Regions from separate parts of the Exiguobacterium sp. BMC-KP genome, predicted to be linked through region 1. Evidence: a T-box and tRNA genes for the amino acid it is inferred to sense, from the RefSeq annotation. Region 1 holds a T-box; the other holds one or more tRNA genes.
The links. A T-box is a leader RNA that pairs with one kind of tRNA and senses whether it is charged. The one in region 1 lies ahead of ileS (isoleucine--tRNA ligase), so its partner is inferred to be a tRNA-Ile.
Positions count from the first base shown of each region.

Region 2: it encodes a tRNA-Ile, which carries the amino acid that the T-box ahead of ileS (isoleucine--tRNA ligase) is inferred to sense. The anticodon was not compared.

Region 1 is NZ_LGIW01000015.1:1,328,533-1,331,959, forward strand. It holds gene ileS (isoleucine--tRNA ligase) at 1-1,860, opposite strand, end outside; T-box leader at 1,918-2,158, opposite strand; gene ADM98_RS12775 (DivIVA domain-containing protein) at 2,159-2,680, opposite strand; gene ADM98_RS12780 (YlmH family RNA-binding protein) at 2,706-3,427, opposite strand, start outside.
Region 2 is NZ_LGIW01000015.1:204,364-207,790, forward strand. It holds gene ADM98_RS06525 (Na/Pi cotransporter family protein) at 1-1,169, shown strand, start outside; tRNA gene ADM98_RS06530 (tRNA-Met) at 1,298-1,371, shown strand; tRNA gene ADM98_RS06535 (tRNA-Ile) at 1,383-1,456, shown strand; gene ADM98_RS06540 (alpha-amylase) at 1,573-3,033, shown strand; gene ADM98_RS06545 (superoxide dismutase) at 3,127-3,427, shown strand, end outside.

The DNA.
Region 1 (3,427 bases):
TGCCACCCACAAGCGAAGAATCTCAGCTCCGAATTGTTGCATGACTTGAATCGGCGCGATTGTATTTCCAATCGATTTCGACATCTTGCGCCCTTGACCATCGAGGACGAATCCGTGACTGACGACTGCTTTGTATGGTGCTTTTCCTGTCGTTGCGACGGCTGTCGATAACGACGAGTTGAACCAACCACGGTATTGGTCAGATCCTTCTAGATAGAGATCCGCTGGACGTGTCAATTCAGGACGTGTCGCGAGGACACCCGCATGTGATGAACCAGAATCGAACCAGACATCCATGATGTCCGTTTCTTTTTTGAAGATACCGTTCGGGCTTGCTGGATGTGTGAACCCTTCAGGAAGCAAGTCGACTGCGTCACGCTCATACCAGACGTTTGATCCGTGAGCTGCGAACAGATTCGCGATATGATCAATCGTTTCCGGTGTGACGATTTCCGTACCATCTTCAGCGTAGAAGATTGGAAGTGGTACACCCCATGCACGTTGACGCGAGATGACCCAGTCGCCACGGTCTTTGAACATGTTGTGAAGTCGTGTTTCGCCCCACTCTGGTACCCACTGGACACCTTTGATTTCATCAAGGATTTCCGCACGGAAGTCTTTGATTGAAGCGAACCATTGTGGCGTCGCACGGAAGATGACCGGTTTTTTCGTCCGCCAGTCATGTGGATACGAGTGTTTGATGAACGACAGTTTTAAAAGTGCTCCTGCTTCTTCAAGCGCAAGACCAATTTCTTTATTCGCATCTTCATAGAACATGCCTTCGAATCCAGGCGCTTCCGCTGTCATGACCCCTTTATCATCGACTGGGCAAAGGACGTCAAGACCGTACGCTTGACCGATGCGGAAGTCATCTTCCCCGTGACCTGGAGCGGTATGAACGACACCTGTCGCTTCGGCTGTAACATGATCGCCGAGCATGACGAGTGATTCACGGTCATAAAGTGGATGTTTCGCTTTCATGTACTCGAAGTCCGCACCATTGAAGACGCGTCCGACAGTTGCATCTTCCCATCCGAGTGCTTCGATGACTTCAGGAACGAGCGTTTCTGCCACGATATAGCCTTTTCCTTGGTACTCGATCCGTGCATATGTTAATTCAGCACTGACAGAGATTCCAAGGTTCGCTGGAATCGTCCATGGTGTCGTCGTCCAGATAACGAAATGATCCGTCGGCTCAAGGATGTTTTTCCCATCCATGACTTGGAATGCGACATAGATTGCAGCTGAACGTTTATCCTGATATTCGATTTCTGCTTCAGCTAATGCCGATTCAGAAGAAGGTGACCAATAGACAGGTTTTTTCCCTTTGTAAATATAGCCTTTGTTTGCCATATCTCCGAATAACCGAATTTGAGCTGCTTCAAATTCCGGCTGAAGCGTGATATATGGATTGTCATAATCCCCAAGAACGCCAAGACGTTTGAATTGGTCACGTTGGTGATCCACTTGCTCCAGTGCATACTTCGCACACAACTCACGGAATTCTGCGACTGTCATCGATTTACGATCAACACCGGCTTTTTGAAGTGCTGTTTCAATCGGTAATCCGTGTGTATCCCAACCTGGTACGTAAGGCGACTGGAAGCCATTCATTGATTTATAACGGACGATGATGTCTTTTAAGACTTTATTTAATCCGTGACCCATATGGATATCACCGTTCGCATACGGAGGACCATCGTGGAGGATGAATGTTGGTTTCCCAGCATTCTTTTCCTGTACAGCAGCGTAGAGGTTCATCTCTTCCCAACGTGCTTGCATATCTGGTTCACGTTTTGGTAAGTTGCCTCGCATTAAAAATTCCGTTTTCATCATCAATAAGGTTTCTTTGTAATCCATCTGACCATCTCTCACCTTTCGCTTTAAAAGTACAAAAAAAGCCAAGCTCATCCCTGAGATAGGGACGAGCTTGGCTGAACTCGCGGTACCACCCTACTAATCCTGCTCTTCCATTCGAAGACACAGAACCGCTTAAGTACTCGATAACGGGAGTGAACCGGCATGGCTTACTGTTCAGCGAACGTTCAGTCATGCACTCCAAGGGGATACCCCATCTTTTTCGTTGCTCGGGCTTCCACCATTCCCCGATTCGCTGTCAACCGTCAAAGATGCGACGTGTCCTTATCATTGATTTTATTTATACGACATCGTCGTCATTATACGCAACTGCTGGAACATCGTCAAGCGCTCCACGAGAAGAGAAATCAAACGCATCCCAGTCGTGGCTCGTTAATAATTCCATCTGCGCATCGATCAACACTTTGAACCGATTGCGGTAAAGCTCGATTTTCTTGCGCATCTGCTCGACTTCGAAGTCCGTCCGTTGCGCCCGACGCTGTGCTGCGTCTTGCAACTGCTCTGCTTCGCGTTCTGCTTGTTTTAGGATTAAGCTAGCTTCTTTTGAAGCATTCGCTTTCACTTCCTCAGCTGCTTCTTGTGCAACGATGATCGATTTATTTAATGTTTCTTCCATCGAACTGAAGTAATCGACGCGTGCTTGCATATTTTGAATGACTTCCTGTTGTTGACGATTCTCACGTAACAACAATTCGAAATCCTTGATGACTTGATCCAAAAATTCGTTAACTTCATCTTCGTCATAGCCGCGAAACTTTCGTGTGAACTCCTTATTATGAATATCGAGTGGCGTTAATGGCATGATGGATTCCTCCTTCGCATTTATCTTATCCTTTTAAAATACCGTATTGTAGTTTGATCCGGTCCCGCTTCGTCGATCCAAGAATTGCAATCAACTTGACGCGTCCTGTTCCACGTAGTGAGAGTAAGTCGCCTTCTTGAAGCATGAAACTCGAATCATCCACTACTTTATAATTGACCTTACTTTCACCCTGTTTAATGAGCGCCTGTGCTTTTTGACGCGAGAAGCCGAGAATTTCACTCACGACTGTATCGAATCGAAGTGAACTTACGAATCCGAGTGTCTCTTCCCACTCTTGTTCCTTCACTTTCAAACGATCTTCTGCTTCTACACGCGAAAGACGAATCTTCGTCTTTCCAGCTCGTTCAACGTTTGCTTCGATATATGTCGCGACTTCGTCTGCGACGGCAAACTGTACTTGATCCTGGATGATGACGTCACCAAATTTGGCTCGTTTCAATCCGACGTTCAATAATGTACCAGTGACTTGACGATGAGAAAGTTCAACGAATTTAGTAGGATAATGAATGCGATAAATGGAAATGTCAAAGTCATCCGCGTTGTATTCATAATAATCTGGTGCGAGGATTGCCCGTTTACGTTCAGAGCCTTCAAAACCGCCCTCAAAAAAGAGGGCGCATTTCGAACCGACGAGTTCTTGTGTGATTTGTTGTTCACGAGGATCTAGAAAATCTGTTAATTTGAACGTATAGGTCGCTTCCACATGATCAATCCAGTTCAAGACTG
Region 2 (3,427 bases), 1.1 Mb from region 1:
TCGAAACGAGCGTTTGGTTCCGTGAGTTGACTGTTTCGATGTCGGATAATCCATTACTTGGTGTCTTCGTCGGAACAATCTTTACCGTGCTTGTTCAGTCGTCGTCTGCAACAATCGGTATTTTACAAGAGTTGTATTCAGGTGGCATGATCGATATCAAAGCAGCACTACCGGTCTTGTTCGGTGATAATATCGGAACAACGATTACGGCGGTTCTCGCAGCGCTTGGAGCGTCAATTGCAGCTAAGCGAACAGCAGCGGCGCATGTCATCTTCAACATTATCGGAACGATATTGTTCTTAATTGCCTTACCAATTTTCTCGAGTTTTATCACATGGATTACAGGTGCACTTGGCTTAGGTCCGAAGATGCAAATTGCCTTCGCACACGGAACATTCAATGTCGTTAACACATTGATTCAGTGCTGGTTCATCGCGCAAATCGCATGGCTCGTTCAAAAAATCGTTCCGGGTACGGATACGACGATCGATTCAAAACCACGTCATCTTGATCAAAACATTTTGAACCAGTCTTCTTCACTTGCTTTGAATCATGCGAAGCTTGAAGTCTTACGTATGGGAGAATTCTCGAAAGACGCCCTTGCGAAAGCGCACCGATACACGCAATCGCATGATAAGAAAGATGTAGCAGAATCACAGCAGATTGAATATGCAATCAACCACTTGAACACAGAAGTCACGAACTATCTTGTTAAAGTAGCAGCACATGATTTATCAGAACGTGAATCAAACGATCATTCGTTACTGATGCATGCGGTTAATGATTTTGAGCGAATCGGTGATCACGTTGAGAACATCGTCGAATTGGTCGACTTCCAAATCGTCAACCGGATCCAATTCACGGATGCTGCGAAGCAAGAGCTAGATGATATGTATGCCTTGACACAAGAAATCGTCGATTGTGCCGTTCGCGCCGTCGAAGAGGATGATGTCACACGAGCTCGGAAAGTTCTGGAACTCGAAGGCAAACTCGATGCACTCGAACGTTCATTCCGTAAGCATCACGTCCTTCGTGTTAACGCTGGCGAATGTACGGGACAAGCGGGAATGATCTTCGTCGATCTCTTGTCGAACCTCGAACGAATCGGCGATCACGCTGTCAACATCACGGATCTCGTCCTTGAACAGCGGACAGCATTAACGAATTAAGCAAAATACGATTTATCTATGACAGCTGATTTCAAAAAATGAAATCAGCTGTTTATTTTTTTGAAATAGCATATTGACAAGAATCGTCACATCTCGTAATCTAGTAAGAGTAAAGCAACATACATCATGGCGGTGTAGCTCAGCTGGCTAGAGCGTACGGTTCATACCCGTGAGGTCGTGGGTTCGACTCCCTCCGCCGCTACTATTACTTAAGGACCCTTAGCTCAGCTGGTTAGAGCTGACGGCTCATAACCGTCCGGTCGCAGGTTCGAGTCCTGCAGGGTCCATTCAGTAGAACGCTCCTCGTCATGAAACGAGGAGCGTTTATTTTTGTTCCTCCGGGGAATAGTAAAGATATTGTAATAATATTCATACTATAGTAACTAAGGGAGAGCGAAGAGAGATGGAACGTAACCATACGATGATGCAGTTTTTTGAGTGGCATGTAGAGAATGATGGGAAGCACTGGCAACGCTTGAAAGAGCGGGCGCCTGAGTTACGTGCTGCCGGCATCACGTCCGTGTGGATTCCACCGGCGTCAAAGGGTCAATCAGATGAAGATACAGGATATGGCATCTATGACGTTTATGATTTAGGTGAATTTGATCAAAAAGGAACAGTCCGTACGAAATACGGTACGAAGGACGAACTCGTCGAAGCGATTCAAGTTGCTCGTGAGAACGATATCGCCGTCTATGCGGATGTCGTCATGAATCATAAAGCAGCAGCCGATGAACTCGAGACAATCAATGTCGTAGAAGTCCATCCAGAAGATCGTTCTAAAGAAATTTCAGAAGAATTTGAAATCGAAGCATGGACAAAGTTTACGTTCCCAGGTCGTAACGGTAAATATTCAGATTTCATCTGGACACATGAATTCTTTAATGGAACAGATTTTGATGCCCGTGAGGAAAAAACCGGTGTCTTTAAAATTTCCGGAAAAAATAAAGACTGGAACGATCAAGTCGATGATGAGTTTGGAAACTATGACTATTTGATGTTTGCGAACATTGATTATAATCACCCGGAAGTCCGCGAAGAAATGATTCGATGGGGTCATTGGTTCCAGGAAACAATTGATTGCCAAGGTTTTCGACTTGATGCGATTAAACACATCAACTATGAATTCGTTCATGAATTCGCAAAATCGATGATTGAAAAAAGTGAAGGTGACTTCTATATGGTCGGCGAGTTCTGGAAATCCGATCTCGATGATTGCCGTCATTTCCTCGATAGTGTCGACTACACGATCGATTTGTTCGATGTTCCACTTCATTATAAGTTCCATGAAGCTTCGAATCAGGGACAAGACTTTGATTTAACGACATTATTTGCTGACACACTTGTTGAATCACATCCGACGAACGCCGTCACGTTTGTCGACAATCATGATTCACAACCAGGTGAATCACTCGAATCATGGGTAGATGACTGGTTCAAACAGCATGCTTATGCATCGATTTTACTTCGTAAAGACGGCTATCCATGTGTCTTCTATGGTGATTATTATGGTGTTCAAGGACCACACCCAGTAGAAGGTAAAAAAGAAATGATCGATGCTTTATTGTATGCGCGTTATCACAAAGCATATGGTGACCAAGAGGATTATCTTGATGATCCGCATTGCGTCGGATGGGTTCGTCGAGGCGTTGAAGAAATCGAGAACTCTGGCTGTGCTGTCTTGCTATCGAATGCTGATATGTGTGAAAAGCGCATGTTCGTCGGTGAAGAACGTGCGGGACAAGAATGGTTTGACTATACGAATCATCAAGATCACCCTGTCGTGATCGATGAAGAAGGATTCGGTGTCTTCCCGGTTCCGGGTGGTGGCGTCTCAGTTTTTGCTCCACGAGAAGTCGAGTAAATCCGAGGGTCTTGACTTGCGTCAACACATGTTCTTTTGCTAGTCTTAAAGGGTATTGAAGTTTTCGAAAATAGTACAAAGGGGGACATGAACATGTCAAAATTTGAATTACCAGAACTCGGCTACGCTTATGATGCGCTTGAGCCACATATCGATGCTCGTACGATGGAGATTCACCACACGAAACACCACAACACGTATGTCACGAACGTGAATGCGGCGCTTGAGGGTACAGAACATGAAGGAAAGTCACTTGAAGAACTTCTTCAAAACTTGGATGCTCTCCCAGCAAACATTCAAACGGCAGTCCGTAACAACGGTGGCGGTCACTGGAACCATTCATTCTTCTGGAAATTGTTGAAGAAGAACGATGGAGCTGCTCCAACAGGGGAAC